One region of the Arthrobacter parietis genome, then DNA from elsewhere that is predicted to be linked to it. Evidence: riboswitches for the same ligand, from Rfam matches in the RefSeq annotation. Region 1 holds a riboswitch; the other holds the start of a gene.
What was found. A riboswitch is a leader RNA that binds a small molecule or an ion and turns the genes downstream of it on or off. The one in region 1 is predicted to bind cyclic di-AMP.
Positions count from the first base shown of each region.

Region 2: it holds a riboswitch for cyclic di-AMP, as region 1 does, so the genes downstream of both, ABFX19_RS09465 (LysM peptidoglycan-binding domain-containing protein) here and ABFX19_RS14485 (M23 family metallopeptidase) in region 1, are expected to answer to the same signal.

Region 1 is NZ_BAAAON010000003.1:492,061-503,274, forward strand. Features, by position in the region: gene fdhD (formate dehydrogenase accessory sulfurtransferase FdhD) at 1-335, opposite strand, end outside; gene ABFX19_RS14450 (FdhF/YdeP family oxidoreductase) at 489-2,852, shown strand; gene ABFX19_RS14455 (molybdopterin molybdotransferase MoeA) at 2,894-4,147, opposite strand; gene ABFX19_RS14460 (DUF6457 domain-containing protein) at 4,144-4,428, opposite strand; gene mobA (molybdenum cofactor guanylyltransferase) at 4,442-5,083, opposite strand; gene ABFX19_RS14470 (HNH endonuclease) at 5,080-5,580, opposite strand; gene ABFX19_RS14475 (NlpC/P60 family protein) at 5,766-6,614, opposite strand; gene ABFX19_RS14480 (NlpC/P60 family protein) at 6,638-7,366, opposite strand; cyclic di-AMP (ydaO/yuaA leader) riboswitch at 7,450-7,609, opposite strand; gene ABFX19_RS14485 (M23 family metallopeptidase) at 7,766-8,644, opposite strand; cyclic di-AMP (ydaO/yuaA leader) riboswitch at 8,742-8,935, opposite strand; gene ABFX19_RS14490 (iron-dependent transcriptional repressor DtxR) at 9,053-9,757, opposite strand; gene serC (phosphoserine transaminase) at 9,998-11,125, shown strand; gene ABFX19_RS14500 (MFS transporter) at 11,122-11,214, opposite strand, start outside.
Region 2 is NZ_BAAAON010000002.1:268,610-279,823, reverse strand. Features, by position in the region: gene ABFX19_RS09480 (3-oxoacyl-ACP synthase III) at 1-577, shown strand, start outside; gene ABFX19_RS09475 (alpha/beta fold hydrolase) at 571-3,165, shown strand; gene ABFX19_RS09470 (NAD-dependent epimerase/dehydratase family protein) at 3,162-4,151, shown strand; gene ABFX19_RS09465 (LysM peptidoglycan-binding domain-containing protein) at 4,275-5,195, opposite strand; cyclic di-AMP (ydaO/yuaA leader) riboswitch at 5,200-5,379, opposite strand; gene ABFX19_RS09460 (hypothetical protein) at 5,491-5,772, opposite strand; gene mutM (bifunctional DNA-formamidopyrimidine glycosylase/DNA-(apurinic or apyrimidinic site) lyase) at 5,857-6,867, opposite strand; gene rnc (ribonuclease III) at 6,883-7,614, opposite strand; gene rpmF (50S ribosomal protein L32) at 7,671-7,874, opposite strand; gene ABFX19_RS09440 (YceD family protein) at 7,877-8,410, opposite strand; gene ABFX19_RS09435 (TOBE domain-containing protein) at 8,628-9,062, shown strand; gene modA (molybdate ABC transporter substrate-binding protein) at 9,059-9,817, shown strand; gene ABFX19_RS09425 (ABC transporter permease) at 9,835-10,605, shown strand; gene ABFX19_RS09420 (sulfate/molybdate ABC transporter ATP-binding protein) at 10,602-11,214, shown strand, end outside.

The DNA of each region.
Region 1 (11,214 bases):
GTATAGACATGGCGTTCCATCGATGTATCCGGCAGCGCTACGTCCGGGCGGAGCTGGGCCTCGACCACGTTGAAGGTCTGCCGGCCCTCCTCGTCCACCCCGGCGCAGTAGCGAAGTGCGAGGATTTCACCGGGTTCGGCAACTACTCCCTCGGAGACAAGGAAACCTGCGACCAGATCGAAATCGTCGCCCGGGGTGCGCATGGTGACGCTGAAGGCCCGCCCGCCCAGCCTGATCTCCAGGGGCTCTTCACCGGCCAGACGGTCTTCCCGCCGGCTGACCGTGCCGTCCAGCCGATAGCGCGTAATCCGCCGCCTGTCCATCACCCGCGTCATCAATCTGCCTTCCGGTTGGGTCTGGATTGAGCCTAATGGACGCTTCAACCTTCAGCGACCGGCGCCGCGTGTATCCCACATTCGATGTTCCTGAGCGACAATGGGTCAGGTAGGACCACTCAGCGCTGAGAAGCGGCCTAGAAAGGATGCGCGATGACTCGCTCAAACCCTCCCGTCGAAGAAGCAGACGAGAACGATCTCGATGTCGGTACACCCAAGGAATGGGCGGCCGGATTGCCCGGCGTGTACCACTCCATGCAGCCTGCTTTCAAGCATATGGGTGTTGAACGAAGCGTGCGCACCCTGCTCCGGATGAACCAGAAGCAGGGTTTCGACTGCATGAGCTGCGCCTGGCCGGACCCGTCGGATCACCGCAGCACCTTCGAATACTGCGAGAACGGCGCCAAGGCGGTCACTTGGGAGGCCACACCGGTCACTGTGTCCTCCGAGTTCTGGGCAGAGCATTCCATCACCGAACTGCGCGGACGGTCAGAGTACTGGCTCGGCATGCAGGGCCGGCTGACGGAACCCGTCTACAAGGCGGCCGGTGAGGATCACTACCGGCCCGTGAGCTGGGACAGGGCGATCACGATCATCTCGGACAAGCTGAAGAGCCTCGCCTCCCCCGATGAAGCGGCGTTCTACACGAGCGGGCGCGCGTCCAACGAGGCAGCATTCATCTACCAGCTGTTCATCCGTGCACTGGGCACCAACAACATGCCGGACTGCTCGAACATGTGCCACGAGTCATCCGGCGTTGCCATGGGCCAGACCATCGGGATCGGCAAAGCGACCGTCGCATACAACGACTACCTGAACTGCGATCTGATGATCGTCATCGGCCAGAATCCCGGGACCAACCATCCGCGGATGTTGAGCGCCATGGAGAAGCAGAAGGAAAACGGCGGCCAGATAGTGGCAGTCAACCCGCTGCCCGAGGCCGGCCTGCGCCGGTTCAAGAATCCCCAGAAGCCCAAGGGCGTAGTGGGTCGCGGCACCGATCTTGCCGACCAGTTCCTGCAGATCCGAAGCGGCGGCGACATGGCGCTGCTTCAGGCGGTGTCCAAGCGGGTGCTCGAGGCCGAGGACAGGAACCCCGGCACGGTGCTGGATCATGAATTCATCGCTGAATACTGTGAGGGGCTGGACGAACTACGGGAACACCTGTCGGGTCTTGATGAGGAGACCGTGCTGGAGGCGACGGGGCTGCGTTCTGAAGAGATCGACGAACTGGCCGACCGCTACATCAGGTCCAAGAGGACCATCATTACCTGGGCCATGGGCGTCACGCAGCAGAAGAACGGCGTCGGCACCATCAAGGAAATGATCAACCTGCTGCTGCTGCGCGGCAACATGGGCCGGCCTGGCGCGGGCGCCTCTCCCATCCGCGGACACTCCAATGTGCAGGGCGACCGCACCATGGGCATCTGGGAGCAGATGCCGGACTCGTTCCTGGACGCGCTCGGTAAGGAATTCCGGTTTGAACCACCCCGCGAGCACGGCGTGGACTCCGTCGCGGCGGTCAGGGGAATGCGCGACGGCGACATCAAGTTCTTCCTCGCACTCGGCGGCAACTTCGTCGCAGCGATGTCGGACACCGCAGCCACCGAAGCGGCCATGCAGAACCTTGAGATGAACGCGCAGATCTCCACCAAGCTCAATCGCTCCCACACGGTTATCAGTGAGGACGCAGAAGCGCTCATCCTTCCCACGCTCGGCCGCACCGAGATCGACATCCAGGCAACCGGCCCGCAGTTCGTCTCCGTCGAGGACACTGTCAGCGCCGTGCACTCCTCTGAAGGCAGGGTAGACCCGGTGGCACCGGGGCTGCTGTCCGAGGTTGCCATCGTGAGCCGGTTGGCACAGGCCACCATCGGTGACCGCATTGACGCTGACTGGCAGGGATTCGAGGACGACTACGACCGCATCCGGGACCACATTGCACACGTGGTTCCAGGGTGTGAGAACTACAACCGGCGGATCCGCGAGAAGGACGGCTTCCTGCTGGCCAACGGGCCGCGTGATTCGCGAAAGTTCAATACCCCCAGCGGCAAGGCGATGATCACCGTCAACGAACTGGACCCGATGGAGTGCCCGCCCGGCCGCTTGATCCTCCAGACCATGCGCTCGCATGACCAGTTCAACACCACCATCTACGGCTACAACGACCGCTACCGCGGAATCAAGAAGGGCCGCCATGTGGTCTTTGTGAATCCCGAGGATCTCGCAGAACTCGGCTTCAAGGACGGCGATCTTGTGGACGTGCACGGCGAGTACCTGGACGGCAAGGACCGCGCGCTGCGCAAGTTCCGGGCGGTTGCGTACCCCACCGCACGCGGCTGTGCTGCGGCGTACTACCCGGAGGCAAACGTCCTGGTTCCGCTGGACGACACCGTGAAGGGCAGCAACACCCCGGTCTCAAAGGGCGTCATCATCCGGCTGGAGCCGGCAGCTGACGGGCCGGCGGGCGGCACCGGCGAGGAGAACGCGCGGGAGAACATGCCGGCTACCGTCTGACCTGCACCGCCCTGCCGCGTTTCAGCTGAACGAGGGAGCTGCTAGCTGAACCACGGCAGGGTGAGTGCCGGTACCTTTTCGTCCGGCTCACAACCATGTTCAGGTACAACGAGGACGCCGTCGGCATCCGCCAGACCGCGCAGCATGCCCGAACGGTGGTGGACTGTGGGCATGGCGCGTCCGTTCTCCAGGCGGTACGGCACCAGCCGAGTGCGCCCTTCCAGCGGCTTGAAGGCCTCACCTGCCAGAACTGAGCGGGACTCCGGGAAGGCGGCTCCCCGCAGACCGGCCAACAGCGGTGCTCCCACCGTGAACAGCGCCATCATCGCGGCGAGCGGGTTGCCGGGCAGGCCCACAAAGAATCGGCCGTCCGGCAGCCGTGCCAGGAGCGTAGGGTGTCCGGGGCGCATGGCGATGCCGTCGATGAGAAGCTCAGCCTCGAGCACAGCCAGCGCGCGGCGGATGTGGTCCGCATCCGAGGAACCGGTGCCGCCGGTGCTGATCAGGACGTCTCCGGAAGCCCTCGCGAGAGAGACTTCATCTGTGGCCTCGGCGCTGATGGCAGCAACGACGTCGTCCAGATCATCACGCGCGCGGGCCACCGTATCCACGTGGCCGCCCAGCATGGTGAGCAGGCCGGGCAACTGCGGGCCGAACGTATCGCGAACCTGGCCCGCCTCGGGCAACCCTGCCTCGATCACTTCATCACCGGTCAACAGCAGGGACACCCGTGGCGCACGGAGAACGGGAAGCGTGTCATACCCGCAGACTGCGGCCAGCGCGATCTGCGCGGGATTGAGCACCGCACCGGCAGCTATGGCCTGCGCTCCCTCTGCCGCTTCCTCACCTGCCGGGCGGATATGTTCGTTCTCGAGCGGCTCGTCGGGGCGGGCACGGTCATTGCGGGTGAGCATGCCATCCCGGATGGCTCCGTGCTCAGAACGAAGAATTCCGGTAGCCCCTCGGGGCACCACGCCGCCTGTAAGGATGAACGTGGCCTGACCGGGTTCCAGCGTGGCGTAGCCGGACTTCTTGTGCTCGTGTGCCCGGTGCCAGGGGCTCTCATCCTCCTGAACGGGTGTGATCAGCATCCACGGCGGCTCACCGCTGAGCGCCCAACCGTCCATCGCCGAGGACGCGTAGTGCGGGATGGGCTGCAGCGCCACGACAGGTTCAGCAAGGGTCTGGCCGAGAGCGTCCGCGAGGTTCACGGTCTGTACAGGCTTAGGAGATGCCGATTCATACGCCAGCCGCCGGGCCTCCTGCCAGCTCAACTCGTGCCCTGCACTGCTCATCGGCGGTCTTCCGACCCGGCGACGGGCGGGCACGCCGCATGGGCGGCCCGCAGCGCTGACCGCATGGCCGTTCCGCTGTCTGCCTGCCCGATCCCGACGGCCATTCCGGCTGCATAACCGGCGATGAACGTGGTGAGCGGCGCTGCGGGTCGAACAACCGAGTGCGCCGCCTGACCGGCCAGCGCCAAAACGGCATCGACATCGACCTCGATGCCCTCGAGTTCAAACGTTTCCAGAAGCTTCTCGCTCCACTGCCTGAGCAGGCGTTCCCGATCCTCCATGGTGAACCTTCCGCTATCTGCCCGCGCCTGGCTCCTCCACCCCGAACTGCCGGGCATCGGACCACGTATCAATGTCAGTGGTTGAGCCCGCGGGAACTTCGACTGGACTCCATGTCACCCTAGCAAGGAGCGCGCGCATAGACAGATTCCTTACTTCCTGCTTTTCCACTGTGGCCAGGTCAGCCCAGCGGTACAGTGCGGCAAGCGGTTGGTCCCTGCCGCCGTCGTGAGCCAGAACCGAGGCGCCCGTTTCAGCGGCGCCTAGCATGAGTGCAGGCAGTGCGTCGCTGATCCGCGGCATGTCGCACGCAAGCACAAGCACCCAGGGCGCGGGATCGGTCATCAGATGTACGACGGCGGCGCTCACCGCCGCTGCCGGCCCCCCGAAGGGCGGGTCTTCCCGTACCAGTTCCGCCCGGGGCGGCAGATCGGGCGCCGGTCCGCCAACAACGACAAGCCGCCGGGCTTCATTCAGAGCGCTGCAGGTTCGTTCCAGAAGGGAGAATCCATCGACGATCAGGGTTGACTTGGCGACCCCTCCGAGCCTTGAGGACCTGCCTCCTGTGAGCACAACGGCGTCGTACATCAACTCGCTGGCGCCACCGACACCGGCGGCAATGCTACCGGCGCCCCGGCCGTCGCGTGTATTGCTCACGCGGCGTTGTCAGCGGGCAGGAATTCGCTCCACTGCGGCAGCGGTTTTTCCAATTCCCGGATCTGCCAGAACGTCCCCCGGGGCGGCGTAGGCACAATTCGCAGGGACCAACCCAGCGAGGCCAGTGTCTTGTCACCCTTGGCGTTGTTGCAGCGTAGGCAGCAGGCCACCAGATTCTCCCAACTGTCCTCGCCCCCACGCGATCGCGGAACAACGTGATCAATGGTCGAGGCAGGCTTGCCGCAGTAGGCGCACAGGTGGTTGTCACGCCGGAGCACTCCACGGCGGGTCGCGACGGTGCCGCTACGGTAGGGGATCTTCACATACCTGTTGAGGAGGATGACTGATGGCCGCGACAGCACTTCGTTGGGGCCCACTACCGGGTCCTCCCCTTCTGCGACGACGCTGGCCTTGCCCGTAAGAACAAGCACGAGCGCCCGGCGGAAGGTCACGACCGCCAGTGGTTCGTATCCAGCATTCAGAACGAGAGTGCGCATGCACATTCCTCTTTGCCATCCATAGCCGCAGGATTGAATCCCTGAGGTCCCTGAAGCTACGGCGAAGGTACTTCGGATTGACAGTGCAAGAGTAAGCCGTTGCCGGGAGGATCCGTCAATCGCCACGCACGACAAAGCCCTCCGCCTGATAGGCAGAGGGCTTTGTCGAGGGAGGGTAAGGGAGATCAGCCGCCAACGCGGATGTAAACACCGCCGGAGCCGAGTTCTGCAGGTGCCACAACGGTCTGGTTGCCATTGAAACCACCGTGAACGGCCTGCCCTCCACCGATGTATACAGCGATGTGGGCTGCGCCCATGCCACCGTCAGCGTAGTAGATGAGGTCGCCGGGAATAGCTTCCGCGGCGCTGACCGTGCGGCCGAGGGAGAGATAGCCGGCCGGCCATCCATGGAAGTTGATGCCGGCAGCGGCAAGGGCGTTGCTGGCGAGGCGGGTGCAGTCCTGGATTACTCCGAGCTGACCCTGCGCAGCGGCAGCAATGGTGGCGGCTACACCCGAGGAGACCTGGGGAGCTGCGGGCGCGGGCTTCTCGGCGACAGCAGCCGGTGCAGCAACAGGAGCCGCTGCCTGTATGGCGACAGCGGCCTCCGCTACGACGGCGGGTGCTGCTTCTGCGACTGGAGCTGTCTCCGCCACCGGAGCGGCTTCGATGATCTGGGCCTGCGACTGCACAACAGGTACAGCCTCGACAACAGGGGCAGCCACAGTGGGCGCCGCCACTGCCTTGACGGCAGCCTTGTTGAAGGAGATTTTGGCATCCGCCGGGGCCTGAATCGGGGCCTTGGCGCCCTGAACCTCAAGCGTGGTGGTGACGGTGTTGCGCTCCGCGGGCAGCTCCACAGCGTTGGCCGCGACTCCGCTGGAAAGAACGAGGCCCGAAGCCGCCGCGATGACGGCTGCCTGGCGACCTACACCGCCGGCGTTGTCACTGACTGCGCGGGCAATGGAGGAGAGGTGGGCTGAACGCTGCACTTCGGCGCGGTGGCGCGCTATGGCACGGGTGTTAGAGGTCATGTGTGTGCTCCAGGTATCTGTTCTTAGCTAACGCGGACGAAGCTAGAGCCAGCGAGATCGGACAGGCTGTGCAGCCCGGTATTCATACCGTTCAGGCCACCGCTGATGACCTGGCCGTTACCTACGTAGATGGCAACGTGACCTGCGGAGACAACGAGGTCACCGGGTGCAGGAGTGGAAACGACTGAGCCGAAAGCGAAGAAATCGCTCGGCGCGATGTCCCCGACCGACTTGCCGATTGAGCGCAGTGCCTTCTCAACCATGGCGGTGCAATCCTGGGCAACGCCGATCTGCGAGTAGGCCGAGCCTACGAGCGCTGCGCCGATTCCGCTGGAGGTGGGCGCCTCGACGGGAGCCGGAGCCTCAGCGGCGGGAGCCTTTACCTCAACCTCTGCCTGGGGAGCTGCCGCAACCTCGACGGCGGGCTCAACGACCGGGGCCGGAGCGGCCACAGCTGCTTCATTCTGAACTACTGCTTCAGCCTGCACTGTGACGGCTGGGGCGGGCTCAACAGCCTCGACGACCGGAGCTGCTACAGCTTCAACGGCTGCTCGCTCGAAGGTGACGGTTGCGTCAGCGGCGGCGCTGACGCTGACCGGCTGAGCTGCCACGGCACTGAGGGTCTTGACTGCCTGGGCCGAGCGCTGGGCGTCAGAAGCGCCATGAGCCGGAAGGCCTGCGGTGAGGACGAGTCCGGAAGCAGCGACGATGACTGCTGCCTGGCGTCCTACGGAACCTGCGTTCGAAGACACAGCCCTGGAAATGGCTGCGAGCGAATTTGTATGAGCCGGAACCGCACGATGGCGCCCCAGCGCAGAGCTATTTGACACGTTGAATTGCCTCTCCCTACGCCTGCGAGGTGAGCTGTCGGATTCGGATGGGAGTCACCCGGCCGCGGATCGTCTCAGATCCAGCGACTTAACCCCAAGGACTTCAAGAAGAAGCCCACAATTGGTTCCCCCGCCCCTGCCATGCGATTGTTGCGAACGGAACTCGTACAGTGGCAGAGCTAGGCGATCTGCACGAGTGCGCCGAACCCCCTGCGATTCGGCACGAGTTAGACGGTACATCAGTTCTCTGGCTATGTCACATTCCGGTCACGGAACGGTGTGTTCATGATTACGACGCGGCCAACCGGCGCGGAAAATGACTCAGAGCCAGCCGAGCGGATCGACGTTTTTGCCGTCGACAAGGACCTCAAAATGCAGGTGGCATCCGGTTGAGGCGCCTGTGGAACCCACGCGTGCTATCGCGTCGCCACGCTCCACAATCTGGCCCACCGCCACGTCCATGGCCGACAGGTGGTTGTAGGTGGTTTCCAGTCCGTTGGCATGCTTGATCACCACACGGTTGCCGCCCCCGTATGCGTGCCAGCCTGCAAACGTGACGGTGCCGGCCGCAGCCGCCAAGACAGAGGTCCCGCAGGCTTCGCTCATGTCCTGTCCGGTGTGGAGTTCCCCTGCACCGGTGATTGGGCTGATCCTGGTTCCGAAAGCGGAGCTCATCACCATACGGTCCAAGGGTGCTGAGAGAGAGCCCTTGGCCTCCGCAGTCACGATGTCTCCACCGGATGCGGAAACGATCTCGGCAAGCTTCGCATCGGGATCGAAGGTGCTGTGCAGTGCCGCGCGGTCAAATGAGACATCCGCACCGGCGGCAGCCTGCACTGGCTGCAGTTCTTCCTGCTCAGCTGCAGCAGCCACGGTTTGCGCTTCAGCGGGCACCACTGCGGCGGTGGTGGGCAGCGCAACCGTGAGCACCATGCCAGAGGCAGCGGCCGCAATGGCAACCTTCTGGCTGAGTCCGGCGAAGGAAACGTCGCGGCGAGTGCTGGCTGCGCGGCGTCGTCGTTCGGTGCGTTGGGCATCACGGGGGCGTAAGGAAACTACCGGGGCTACCGTTCCGGTGCGGGCTTCACGGCGGGGCAGCGGATTATCCGGGCAGGTGGAAACCGGCGCCGGGAAAGCGTTGATTTCAGTGCACACCGGGCTGGACGGCGCTGCTGCGTTGTCCGCAGCCTGACGTGCCAAGCGCTCAGCTCGTTCCCGCCTATGCGCATCGCGTGGCCGCGCTTCAGCGACCGGGGTGCTCGCACGGCGGCGCCCCGAAGCAGTGTTCGACAAGGAGACCCTTTCTCATTTTTTGCCTGCGAAGTTAGCTGTCGGATTCGAGTATGAGAAGACTCGGTTCAGATCCCTGCGGTGTGGCAGCATCCGAACTTCACCCCAAGGCCATGGCATGCCATGACCGGTTGTGGGTCCTCCGCCCCTGTCCATCTGTGTAACACTGCGTTCGCTGACAGGGTTAGGCAGGCGAACCAGGTAACGCTGGAGTATCAGCGCCAGGAACCAACTATAGCCGTGAGCGCCGGAAAGTAATCATTTCGTAACCATGCTGTGGATATCCTTCGGGAATCCAGAGCCTTCCGGTCCGGCGCCTCAGAACTGCGGCTGAACCGCCACAAAAACATGCGAAGCAACTTCCGGCGGCAACTCCAGCGCACCCTCCACGCCGGGCACCCGAACGGACACGTAGTCTCCCACTGCCTGCAGGGTCATCTGCGCTCCGGGACGCAGACCGCCTTCGTCCAGTTGGGTCAGCAGTTCGGGATCCACCTGAATGGGTTCGGCCAGCCGGACAAGGGTCACAATCGAACCCGCATTGTAGTTTGCCATCGTGTCCGTAAGCGTGCGCACGCCCAAGGTGAACGCTTCCGACGGGGTACCGCCCAGGGCCTCAAGGCCAGGGATGGGATTGCCGTAGGGTGATTCGGTCGGCTGGCCCAGCAGCTCATACAGGCGCCGCTCAACCCGCTCGCTCATCACGTGTTCCCACCTGCACGCCTCATCGTGGACGTAGGCCCAGTCCAGGCCGATGACATCGGAGAGCAGCCGTTCCGCCAGCCGATGCTTGCGCATCACCTCGGTGGCCCGCCGGCGCCCGAGCTCGGTCAGTTCAAGGTGACGGTCGCCGGTCACCACTACGAGTCCGTCACGTTCCATCCGACCGACAGTCTGCGAGACCGTCGGGCCTGAGTGACGAAGGCGCTCGGCGATCCGGGCACGCAGCGCAACGATGTTTTCTTCCTCAAGTTCAAGGATTGTCCGCAGATACATCTCGGTGGTGTCGATGAGGTCCGTCATTTGCGGGGTTCAGCTCCTTGGCACTGGTGCGGTTTGAGCGTTGATGCAGCGGCTGCCTGCAGTGCCCAACAGATGGGCCGCCGTCGTCATCCCTACGCCCCACAAGGTTAACCCATTTACACAGCGTCACCCGCCCCGCTGATCCGGGCGCATCCGAAGCCGGTCACAATGCATCTGCGCTGAGCGTGCTGGGGCAGAATGGTCTGCGACCCCATCGCAAGCAACCTCCCTGGAGTAACCATGAGCGATCCCGCCGACATCCGCATCCCCGCCGAGCTGCTGCCGCAGGATGGCCGGTTCGGTGCGGGTCCCTCCAGAACGCGCCCCGAGCAGCTGGAAGCGCTGAACCGGGCAGGAACGGCCCTGCTTGGAACCTCACATCGGCAGGCACCGGTCAAGAATCTGGTGGGTTCGGTCCGGGCCGGTTTGATGGACTTCTTCGGCGCCCCGGAAGGCTACGAAGTGATTCTCGGTGTTGGAGGGTCCACTGCTTTTTGGGATGTCGCCTCCTTCGGTCTCGTTGAAGCGCGTGCGCAGCATCTCTCCTTTGGTGAGTTCGGATCCAAGTTCGCAGCGGCGACGTCCAAGGCACCATTCCTGGGCGAGTCAACGGTCATCACCTCTGACCCCGGCTCCCGGCCGGTGCCCGTCGCGGAGCCGGGCATCGACTTCTATGCCTGGCCGCAGAACGAAACCTCAACCGGTGTGGCGGCGCCGGTCGAGCGGGTGGCGGGCGCGGATCACGGCGCGCTCATCTGCATCGATGCAACCTCCGCTGCCGGCGGGTTGTCGGTGGACGTCTCAGAGGCTGACGTGTACTACTTTGCTCCGCAGAAGAACTTCGCGTCCGACGGCGGACTCTGGCTTGGCCTCTTTTCCCCCGCTGCACTCGAAAGGGCAGCGGCGATCAAGGCTTCGAAGCGCTGGATCCCGGACTTCCTCGACCTTAAGACGGCGATCGACAACTCACGCCTGAATCAGACCTACAACACACCGGCACTGTCCACGCTTGTGACACTCAATGCTCAGATCGAGTGGCTCAACAGCAACGGCGGGCTGGATTTCGCAGCCGCGCGAACCGCTGATTCCGCCGGCCGCATCTACAGTTGGGCTGAGTCCTCCGCCGTTGCCGCGCCCTTTGTGCAGAACCCGGACCACCGCTCCAACGTCATCGCGACGATCGACTTCGCGGAGACTGTTGACGCTGCCGCCGTAGCCAGGACCCTCCGCGCAAACGGGATTGTCGACGTCGAACCGTACCGGAAGCTGGGCCGCAACCAGTTGCGCATCGCCACCTTCGTGGCAATCGAGCCCGCCGACGTATCGGCGCTGCTGGAATGCATTGACTACGTGGTGGAGCGTTCCTAGCCGTTCCGTTCCGCAGTATTCCGCGCTGTCGCGGCAAGGGTCAGTTTGAGCCGCCGCGGCGAGGGATGGATGAGACGGACCCGCACGTG
Region 2 (11,214 bases), on a different contig from region 1:
GTACGCCATGGTGGTCAATGGTGAAGACGCCCAGGCCACCCAGGAAGCCACCCTTCGGCGGCTGAATGAGCCAACGGCCACGCGTGAGAGTTTCATGCAGGAGTTTGCAACGCTGACCTTAGGTTCCGGCGCAGCCGCCGCCATTCTGGGCCCGGCGGATCTCCACCCGGGCTCCCACCGCGTCCTCGGCGGAGTGGCGCGTGCCGGTACTGAGCATCACGAATTGTGCGTCGGAGGTATCGACGGCATGTATACGGACGCACAGGGGCTGCTCGACGGCGGCCTGGAGCTGGTGGTTGACGCCTGGACCGAAGCCCAACAGGACTGGAACTGGTCGGACATGGACCGCTATGTCACCCACCAGGTGAGTACCACCCATACCAAGGCAATCATCGAAGCCGTCGATCTCGATCCAGCCCGGGTCCCCCAGACCTTCCCTCTCTGGGGCAACGTCGGGCCGGCGTCACTGCCCATGACGCTCGCCGCGGAAGCCCAGCGGCTTACTACCGGCGACCGCGTGCTGTGCATGGGTGTGGGCTCCGGCCTCAACACCGCGATGCTGGAGATTGAGTGGTAGAACTTCCCGGCGTCGACCCGTCGTGGTCGGCCTACCTCGACGTGCCGTCCACAGCCGACGTTGATCCGGCTGGAACCATCAACCGGTGGCACTACCTGGACAACCTGGCCTCCGTAACCGGTGATCTCCGCGGCACGCTGCTCTGTGTCCACGGCAATCCCACCTGGTCCTACCTCTGGCGCAGCTTGCTGGCCGCGGGTGCCGAGCACGGTTGGCGGGTCATCGCCGTTGACCAGCTCGAGATGGGCTATTCCGAACGGACCGGACGCGCCCGGCGTCTCGCCGACCGCGTACGCGACCTCGAGGATTTCGTCTCCGCGGTCGGGCTCAGCGGACCTCTAGTGACAGTTGGACACGACTGGGGCGGCGTCGTCAGCCTTGGCTTCGCCGACCGCAATCGCGCGAACCTCACCGCCGTCGTCCTGACCAATACGGCAATCCACCAGAACCCGGGCTCCCCCATTCCCGCGCCGCTGCGCCTCGCTCTCAGCGGCGCCGTGCACCGGGTGGGAACGTCGACAACAACCGCTTTCCTCGATACAACGCTTGCGCTGGCCCGCCCGCGTCTCAGCCGGGATGTACGGGCGGCTTACCGCCTGCCTTACCGGACAGCCGCACGGCGCCGAGGCATCGAACAGTTCGTCGCTGACATTCCCGTTGGTCCCGGGCACCCAAGCCACGCGGAGTTGAGCCGGATTGCCGACTCCATCCGTACACTCGACGTGCCCGTGTTTCTGCTGTGGGGCCCGGCAGATCCGATTTTTTCGGACACCTATCTCGATGACCTGGCGGAACGCCTTCCGCAGGCTGATATACACCGCTTCGAGGGCGCAAGCCATTTGGTCGCTGAAGACCGTGACATCGCCTCGCCAATCTTTGATTGGCTTGACCACCGCACCGAGAACGACGACGACGGCCGTCCCGCCCGTCCCTCCGCAGCGTTCACCCCGCTCTGGCAGCAGATCCACGAGCGGAGCAGCGGTCCGACCGCTGACATGCTGGCGGTGGCAGATATGGGAAGCTACGGTGCGGTGGCCGACTCGCTGTCGTGGAAGGAACTGGAGGACAGGGTCAGCCGCCTCGCCGCCGGCCTCAGCCGGATCGGAGTCAAGGCGGGAAGCAGGGTCAGCCTGATGGTTCCCCCGGGCATTGAGCTGACCACGTTGATTTATGCCTGCCTGAGATTGGGCGCTGTGATCGTGGTCGCGGACGCCGGGCTGGGGGTCAAGGGGCTCAGCCGCGCCGTTCGCGGCACTGTGCCGGACTTCCTCATCGGCATTGAACGCGCGCTCGTCGCCGGCAGGCTGTTCGGGTGGCCGGGCACCCGCGTCAGCGTCGGAGCAGCGCCACGGGCGCGACTCCTCGGTGTGCGTCACCGCCTCGAAGACCTCCTCGCTGGGCACCCGAGCTATGCGGGCGATGATCCCGCCCCCGATTCCGACGCGGCGATCCTGTTCACCTCCGGATCGACAGGACCGGCGAAAGGTGTTGTATACACACACCGCCAGCTGTCGGCGATGCGGGACACTCTCTCTGCAACTCTCAACCTTGCGCCGGGCAGCGCTCTCGTTGCTGGTTTTGCGCCCTTCGCCCTGCTTGGCCCCGCACTGGGAGCGGCTTCGGTTACACCCGATATGGACGTCACCGCTCCGCGAACGCTGACTGCACGGGCGCTGGCCGATGCCGCCGCGGCCATCGACGCCACCATGGTTTTCGCTTCCCCCGCTGCCCTGCGCAACGTCCTGGCCACAGCCTCGGGCATTGTCCCCGGCCGCAAGGATGCCTTGCAACGCGTCAGGGTGCTGCTTTCTGCGGGAGCCCCTATCCCCGTGAACCTCCTGGAGCAATTGCAGCCATTGGTACCCGGTGCCGCACTGCACACGCCCTACGGCATGACGGAAGCGCTGCCCGTCACTGACATACAGCTCGAGGACATTCGCGAGGCCCTGGACAGTTCGGTAGCAGGAGCCGGGAACGGCGTCTGTGTTGGACGAGCGGTACCGGGTGCGGAGGTCAGCATCAGCGCGCTTGACCCCACGGGCACTGCCACCGGTGTGCCCTCGGATTTGCCAGGCGTTACGGGCGAGATCCTCGTGCGTGCTCCGCACGTCAAAGACCGCTATTACCGGTTATGGATCACGGAACAGGCATCATCACGCACCGCGGGCTGGCACCGCACCGGGGACGTCGGGCATCTCGACGCGGACGGACGGCTCTGGGTGGAGGGCCGGCTTGCACACGTCATCACGTCCGCAGACGGCGTTCTGACACCCGTGGGCCCCGAGCAGTCGATCGAACAGTTGAAGGAGGTTCGCCAGGCGGCCGTGGTCGGTGTCGGTCCAACGGGCACACAGGCCGTTGTCGCCGTCGTCGTTCCTGTGGAAGCTGCCGATCAGGCGGGCCTGGCTCCTCGCCCTTTGTCGGATATGGTCCGGGACGTCGTCCGGCCGGGCGGAGTCCGTCTCGCTGCAGTCCTGACGCTGTCCGCCCTTCCGACCGATATCCGGCATAACGCAAAAATCGACCGTACAGCAGTAGCTGCGTGGGCCGGCGACGCGCTCCAGGGGCGTGGGAGGAAGAGGCCGTGAAGGTCCTCGTCACCGGTGCCAGCGGGATGCTGGGCGGCGCGGTGGCGTCCCTGCTCCTGCGCAACGGCCGCGATGTCAGGACCTTCCAGCGGCGTCCCTCCGGTGTGCCGGGCGCGGAGGACCTAGCAGGTGACCTCGCTGACGGTTCCGCCCTTGCGAACGCTGTCGCGGGGGTCGACGCCGTCATTCACCTCGCGGCAAAGGTGTCTGTCACCGGCAATCCGGATGCTTTCTACCGCACCAATGTGCTCGGCACAGCTGGGCTCCTGGCTGCGGCCCGGTCCGCGGGCGTTCAGCACTTCGTGCACGTTTCCTCGCCGTCAGTGGCCCACACCGGAGCGTCGCTGGTTGGCGCGGTTGCCGGGCCGGCTCAGCCGGAGCTCGCCCGCGGATCCTATGCGCGCACCAAGGCGCAGGCGGAGATCCTTGCTCTCGAGGCGAACGACGGCCAGATGCCGGTCGCGGTTCTGCGCCCCCATATTGTCTGGGGACCCGGTGACACCCAGCTGGTAGAGCGGGTACTCAGCCGGGCCCGCGCGGGCAGGCTGCCACTGCTTGCCGGTGGAACCGCGCTCGTTGACACAACCTACGTGGACAACGCGGCGTCGGCCATCGCTGCCGCCCTTGACCGGATGGAGTACATCTCCGGATCCCCGCTGGTCATCACGAACGGTGAACCGCGCCCGATCGGTGAGCTCCTCACCCGCATTTGCTCCGCCGGCGGCGTCCGGGAACCCCGGAGATCGATCCCAGGCTGGGCAGGCAGAGCGGCCGGCAGCGTCGTCGAAAGTATCTGGCGCGCTTCCAAGGCCGACAGCGAGCCTCCCATGACCCGCTTCCTCGCGGAGCAGTTGTCAACGGCCCATTGGTTCGACCAGCGGCACACCAGGTCCCTGCTTGGCTGGACTCCGGAGGTGAGCCTGGACGAGGGTTTTGCACGCCTCGCCGCGCACTATGGCGATTCAGCGTCGCGCATCAGGCACTGATGTTCAGATAACTGACGGTTTGCGATCGGACCCTCAGCCTGCCACCTGTCGCGTTGGTTCATTAAATGCCGCTGGGAAGGACCTTTACAGGTCCTCCCCAGCGACGAGAGACTAAGGCGAAGATTAGACGCGCACGAAGTAGGCGCCCGGCAGATCGCTCAGCGGGTGCTGCATGGTGAGGTTTGCACCATTCATTCCGCTGCTGATGACCTGGCCGTTGCCAGCGTAGACGGCTACGTGTCCGCCCGTGATGACAATGTCGCCCGGTGCAGGTGTGCTAACCGGGGTACCGTAGCCAGCGAACTGTGTGGGTCCGAGGTCGCCCGTACCGAGGGCCCTCTCGAGGAGAACGGTGCAGTCCTGAATAGCACCGGCTGCGAGCTGTGCCCGAGCCGACGCGAGGATGCCTGCGCCGCTGGCGCTGCCCGAGTTGTCTGCAACCTGGATGTTGCTGGAGGCAAGGTTGATGCCCATGGTGCTGGTCTCGACCGGTGCCGGAGCAACAGCAGCAGCCTGTACCTGCACTGCAGGCGCGGCTGCCGGAGCTGCTACCTGAATCTGCTGTACCGGAGCGGGCGCCGGAGCTGCGGCAGGAGCCGGAGCGGCAGCAGCGCTGCCGGAGAGGCTGATGACCTGACCCGGGTAGATGATCGAATCCCAGCCGAGGCCGTTAGCAGCGAACACGGCGTCCAGGCTGACGCCATAGTTCGCTGCGATCGAGCCGAGGGTGTCCCCGGACTGCACGGTGTGGGTCGGAGCATTGACGGCCGGAGCCGGTGCCACGGGAGCCGGAGCAACCGGAGCTGCCGGGGCCACAGGAGCGGCTGCAGCCTGGACGTTGGCCTCGACTGACGGTGCTGGGGTGTAGGTGGTGGTGCCCGCGCTTGCTGGCAGGGCCGCTCCGAACATGATTCCGGAAGCTGCTACAACAACGGCTGCTGGGCGGCCAACGGTGCCGGCGTGTGAGCTGACTGCCTTGGAAACGACCTGCATGGTGCTGGGCGGGGTTGCACGGTGGCGTGCGATATGACGGTTTTTGGACACGGAAATAGCCTCTCCCAATGCCGGCGGAGTTAGCTGTCGGATTCGGATGGGAGCCACCCGGACTACCGGTCTTGGACCGGTGAGTCTTCACCCCTAGGACTTCTGAAGAAGCCCGCTATCTGGTTCCCCCGCTCCTGCCGCAGTGTGTAGCGAACGGACCTTCCGACGGCGGCAGGATTAGGCAATCCACCAGAAGGAAGCCGGGCTTTTGAGCCCGGCGTGTCCATAACGTTACATTCTTTCGGGCTGGATGTCACATTTCAATCACGAGAAACGCCGGTTCAGCCGCGCCGGATTAGATTTTGTACTCGTCCTGCGCGCTTTTGGGGCCGTCCTGATCGCCATTGCGGTGCATGGCTGACTGCGCCTTTTTCAGGGCCTGCTCTGCCTGCGCCTGAACCTCCGGAGCCTTCGTTTTTACCGTCTCCGATGCCTGGGAAACCTTGTCCTGGACCTTCGGGTTGTTCCAGAGCTCGTTGGCCTTCACTTTGATCTGCTCATAGCTTGCACGACCGGCCCGGGCGCCCAGAACGTAGCCTGCTGCCATACCTGCTGCAAAAACCAACTTGTTCTTCATCGCGATACTCCTGACGTGTCGGGTACTGAGATACTGAGATATCGAATCTAGTCAGCTTACTTACTTTTGTCACGTCGGAGCCGCTCACCAGCGTCCGTTACGCGGCCGTGGCTGGCACCTGGGGCACGTGTATGAGGACCGGTTCATGAAGGTGTCGCGCCGGATCAGGGAATCCAAACCATTCTCGAAGCATCGCCGACAGGGCTTCCGCTCCCGCCCGTAGGCGTTCAGCGCGCGCTCAAAGTATCCGGACGCGCCGTTCACGTTTACGTAAAGCGAATCGAAGCTGGTGCCGCCTGCCTCGAGCGCCCGGATCATGACGTCCCTACACGACTCGACCAGTCGCGAGGCTTCTGCACGCCGAAGGGTGTCAGTGGGGCGGGCGTAGTGCAGCTTCGCTGCCCACAATGATTCGTCGGCATAGATGTTTCCGATTCCCGAGACGAGCGTCTGGTCGAGCAAGGCGCGTTTGAGCCCCGTGCGGCGGGAATGCAGCTTGCGATAGAAATCCTCGAAGGAGAATGCAGGGTCCAGCGGGTCACGTGCGATGTGCGTCGCTTCAACCGGCACCAGGGGAACGAGGTCCTCCCCCAGTCCGCCGGGAAGACCATCAGCTGTTGCCACCATGCTCGTGACAAAAAGCCCGCCGAAGATCCGCTGGTCCACGAAACGAAGCTCCTCCGGCACCGGCTGAGGCCCAGCAGCCGGAGACAGCCGAAGGCGAACCTTCAGGTGCTTCTCGTCCGGCTGGGTGCGGTCCTCGACCAGCAACTGGCCGCTCATTCCAAGATGAGCCATGAGCGCAACTGGCGGCCTGCCGTCCGGGAGTTCCTTTGAGGACGCCAGGTCCGGTGACGGCGCAGGCCGGGAGCCGCCGTCGTCATCGGTGAGGGTAAGGGGCAGCCAGAGGAACTTGCCCCGACGCACGGCATCGCTGACGCGGGCTCCGATGAGGTTTCCAATGAAATCCTCGATGCCGAGGGCATGGCGGCGGATTGAACGGGGGTCCAGGACGTCGACCGCCTCGATGCGGCGCCCGCGGACCCAGCGCGCGAGACCCCTGCGCACTACCTCCACCTCAGGAAGCTCAGGCATAACGAGGTGCAAAGATCACGTGGAGTGGCGGAGCTGTGCGTCCGCGTGTGCGAGAGGCAGTTGGTTTACCTCAGGCTGAAGGAGCTTCCACGAGGCAGAGGCAGCCTCTTGCTCGGCCTCCTTCTTGGAGCGCCCGGAACCTGAGCCGTAGGTCGCTCCGCCGATCACCAGGACGGCCTCGAACCGGCGGTCATGGTCAGGCCCGAAACCCGTCACCTTGTAGTCGATAACCCCCATGCGCTGTGCCGCGGCGATTTCCTGGATGCTGGTCTTCCAGTCCGTTCCGGCGCCAAGGGCTGCGGCGTCCCGGAGCACCGGACCGATGATGCGCATGACGAGGCACCGTGCGGTCTCCATGCCGTTGCTGAGATAGGTGGCGCCGATGATGGCTTCCATGGTGTCAGCAAGAATTGAGGATTTGTCCCAGCCATTGGTGAGCTTCTCTCCCTGTCCCAGGAGGATGTGCTGCCCGAGATCGAGGCCGCGGGCAATCTTCGCGAGGGCGCGGGTACTCACCACCGCCGAACGCCTCTTGGCGAGTTCACCCTCTGAAAGATCAGGATTGTCCCTGTAGAGAGCGTCCGTGACCGAAAGCCCGAGGACGGAGTCGCCGAGGAATTCGAGGCGTTCGTTGGTAGGGATTCCGCCCTGTTCATACGCATAGGACCGATGTGTCAGGGCAAGACGAAGCGTCTCGGCGTCAATAGTGACACCGAGACGCTTCAAAAGATCTTCTGAACTCTCCACGCGGCGACGCTTTCGCGATCGAAGCCTCAAGCACCGTAAACCGGTGCTCTTGGCATTTAGACGTCGGCTACCTTGCGGCCCTTGTACTCAAGGAACAACTCAGTGCCGGCGGAATCGGTGACAACCTTGGCCTGGTGGGCAAGGCTGTAAGTGACGCGACCGTTCTCCACCGTCTTCACCAGCTTGGGAGCAACAGCCTTCCACTGGGACCGGCGTGCACGCGTATTCGAGCGGGACATTTTCCGCTTGGGAACAGCCACGACTAACTCTCTTCTCTCTTGTCTGACTCTGTCTTAACTTCTGGTTCCGCTGCCTCAGGGCCGGCGGCCGCACCGGCCAACCCTGTCAGAGCAGCCCAGCGGGGGTCAAGGACCTCGTGCCGGTGTCCGGGGTCATCCTCCAGGCGAGCACCACATTCAGCGCACAAACCCTGGCAGTCCTCCCGGCATACCGGTTGGAACGGCAGCGATGTCACTACTGCGTCCCGCAGCACCGGTTCGAGATTGACTGTGTCATTCTCGACCTGACGCTGCAGGTCCTCCTCTTCATCCTCCGCCATCTCAGGGGCGTCGTAGTAGAAGAGTTCCTGCACATCGACACTGGTGCCGTAGCTGAGCGGGTCCAGGCACCTACCGCATTCGCCGGATACTTCGACGTCAACGGTTCCCGATACCAGGATCCCCTCGTGTACAGCCTCGAACCTCAGGTCCAACTCCATGCTGGAGCCTTCCTGAACGCCGATGAGCGCCACACCAAAATCTTTCGGCGCGGGCACATGTTCTTCGACTGTCCGCATGCTCCCCGGGCTGCGCCCAAGATCCCTGACATTGAAGACCAGGGGCGAACTGAGATCGCTTTTGATGAAAACTCCTGTAGAACATGTGACCGACGAACCATCTTAGCCCGAAACCAAGCCCCGCCCCAAACCCATTCCGCCATGGTCTCGACCGGGATGGAAAAATCTGTTCAGATACGGGTCATTTGGTTGCACATACCACGATAGGTTGGATGTTATGACTCATGTACGCATCCGAGACGCCGCGCAGTTTCTGGGCGTCAGTACCGATACCGTGCGCCGCTGGATCGACGATGGAATCCTGGGCGCTAAGCGCTCATCGGGTGTCCTCTCTGTCGACGGACTGGAGCTCGCACGCCTGGCACGCGATCGCGCTGTCCTTCCCGCAGACCCGCACGGTGTTGCAACGTCCGCCCGCAACCGCTTTGTGGGGCTGGTGACAGAGGTAACCAGCGACAGAGTGATGTCGCAGGTCGAGCTCCAGTGCGGACCGCTCCGGGTTGTTTCCCTGATGAGCAGCGAAGCGGTACGCGAGCTTGGGATAGAGCCGGGCACCGTTGCTGTCGCTGTCATCAAAGCAACTAACGTCATCGTTGAGACATCAGCGGATAATTTCACCTCTCAACCCCGATCAGCCGGCGGCCCCCGGTGACGCGCCGCTTGCGCAGGCTGGTGAGCGCCGTCGTCGTCGTGTGTGCCCTTGCCTCCTGCAGCAACACGGATCCGGCGGCGGATGGCGTCCTCAACGTCTACGCAGCCGCTTCACTCCAGGCCCCCTTTGAGGAAATCGCCACTGAATTCGAAGCCGTCCATCCAGGGCTGAGCGTGCAACTGAACCTTGCGGGATCATCGGACCTGGCGACGCAGATCATCGCCGGGGCGCCCGCCGAGGTCTTCGCCCCGGCGAATACTGCCACGATGGAGCAGGTAGCTGCCGAGGGCCTGCTGGCCTCGCCGTCGAAGACGTTTGCCACCAACGTGCTGACCATCGCAGTGGCAGCGGGAAACCCGCTCGGCATCGAATCTCTTGAGTCACTCACAGAGCCTGGTATTGCCACGGTGCTGTGCGCTCCGCAGGTGCCCTGCGGAGCCGCGGCTGCGGCAGCGCAGGAAGTAAGCGGCGTCTGGCTTGAGCCCGTCAGCGAGGAGGGCTCGGTTACCGACGTCCTTGGCAAGGTCTCCTCCGGGCAGGCCGACGCCGGGCTGGTCTATGTCACCGATGTTGACGCCTCGGGCGGCGCCGTGGACGGCGTACCGTTCGATGCCGCCGCGCAGGCAGTAAATACCTATCCGATCGCAGCGGTTGGAAGCAGCGGGGATTCGGCCTCGGACTTCATTGACCTCGTCCTTGGAGGGAGCGGCCAGGAGATACTGTCCTCCCACGGCTTCGGGAAGCCCGACCAGTGACCGGAGTCTATTCCGGAATGCCGCGCTGGCTTCTTGCGGTCGCAGCGGCGGGTGCCCTGTTCCTCATTGTGCCGCTCGCCGCACTCGTTCTTCGCGTGGACTGGTCCCGGTTCGCAGAGTTGGTAGCCTCCGACTCCTCACGCGCCGCGCTGCTCCTGAGCCTCCAGACCTCAGGAACAAGTACGTTGCTCTGCGTCCTTTTCGGTGTACCCATGGCGTTCGCCCTCGCGCGCACCCGGTTCAGGGGCCAGCGCGTCCTCCGGGCGCTCGTGCTCCTGCCGTTGGTGCTGCCGCCTGTGGTCGGCGGTATCGCTCTGCTCTACACGTTTGGCAGGCAGGGCTTGCTTGGCGAGTCGCTGCGGGTGTTAGGGGTGGACATCGCGTTCTCGACCGCCGCCGTCGTGCTGGCGCAGACTTTTGTCGCGCTGCCGTTCCTCGTGCTGAGCCTCGAGGGCGCCCTGCGCACTGCAGGTACCCGGTACGAGGCCGTCGCTGCGACGCTGGGGGCGGGACCCACCACGGTGCTGCGGCGGGTAAGCCTCCCCCTCGTGGGGCCCGGAATCGTTTCCGGTGCCGTGCTGTCCTTCGCGCGCGCCCTCGGAGAGTTCGGGGCGACGCTGACGTTCGCCGGAAGCCTGCAGGGCGTCACCCGGACGCTGCCGCTCGAAATCTATCTGCAGCGGGAGACTGACCCGGACGCCGCGGTGGCGTTGTCCCTCGTGCTCGTCGCGGTTGCGGTGCTGGTGGTCGCCGTGGCGCACCGGATTCATGAGGGCAGTACACCATGAGCCTGGATTTCACCGCGCGCGTTCCAGCCCGGGATTTCGACGTCCGGTTCTCCCTCGCCACCGGAGAGACGATAGCGCTCATGGGGCCTAATGGCGCTGGGAAATCCACGCTGCTCAGCGTGCTGGCCGGCCTGCTTCGCCCGGACTGTGGCTCGGCCACCCTGGATGGAAAAACCCTGTACGACGACGGCGAGTGGCTTGCGCCGCATACCCGCGGTATCGCCCTGCTGGCGCAGGATGCGCTGCTTTTCCCGCACCTTTCGGTTCTGGAGAACGTTGCCTTTGGCCCCCGGTGCGCCGGCGTACCACGGAGCGCAGCCCGCAAAGAAGCCCACCGCTGGCTTCGAGAAGTGGATGCAGCCGATCTTGCACACCGCCGGCCGGTGAGCCTTTCCGGCGGACAGGCGCAACGGGTGGCCGTTGCACGGGCGTTGGCCGCTGAGCCTGCGCTTCTGCTGTTGGACGAGCCATTGGCTGCACTGGACATTTCGGTGGCACCAATGGTGCGCAGGATGCTCCGACGGGTACTCGAGGGGCGAAGCGCGATCATTGTCACCCATGACATCGTCGACGCTCTGCTGCTGGCCGACCGCGTTGTGATTGTCGACG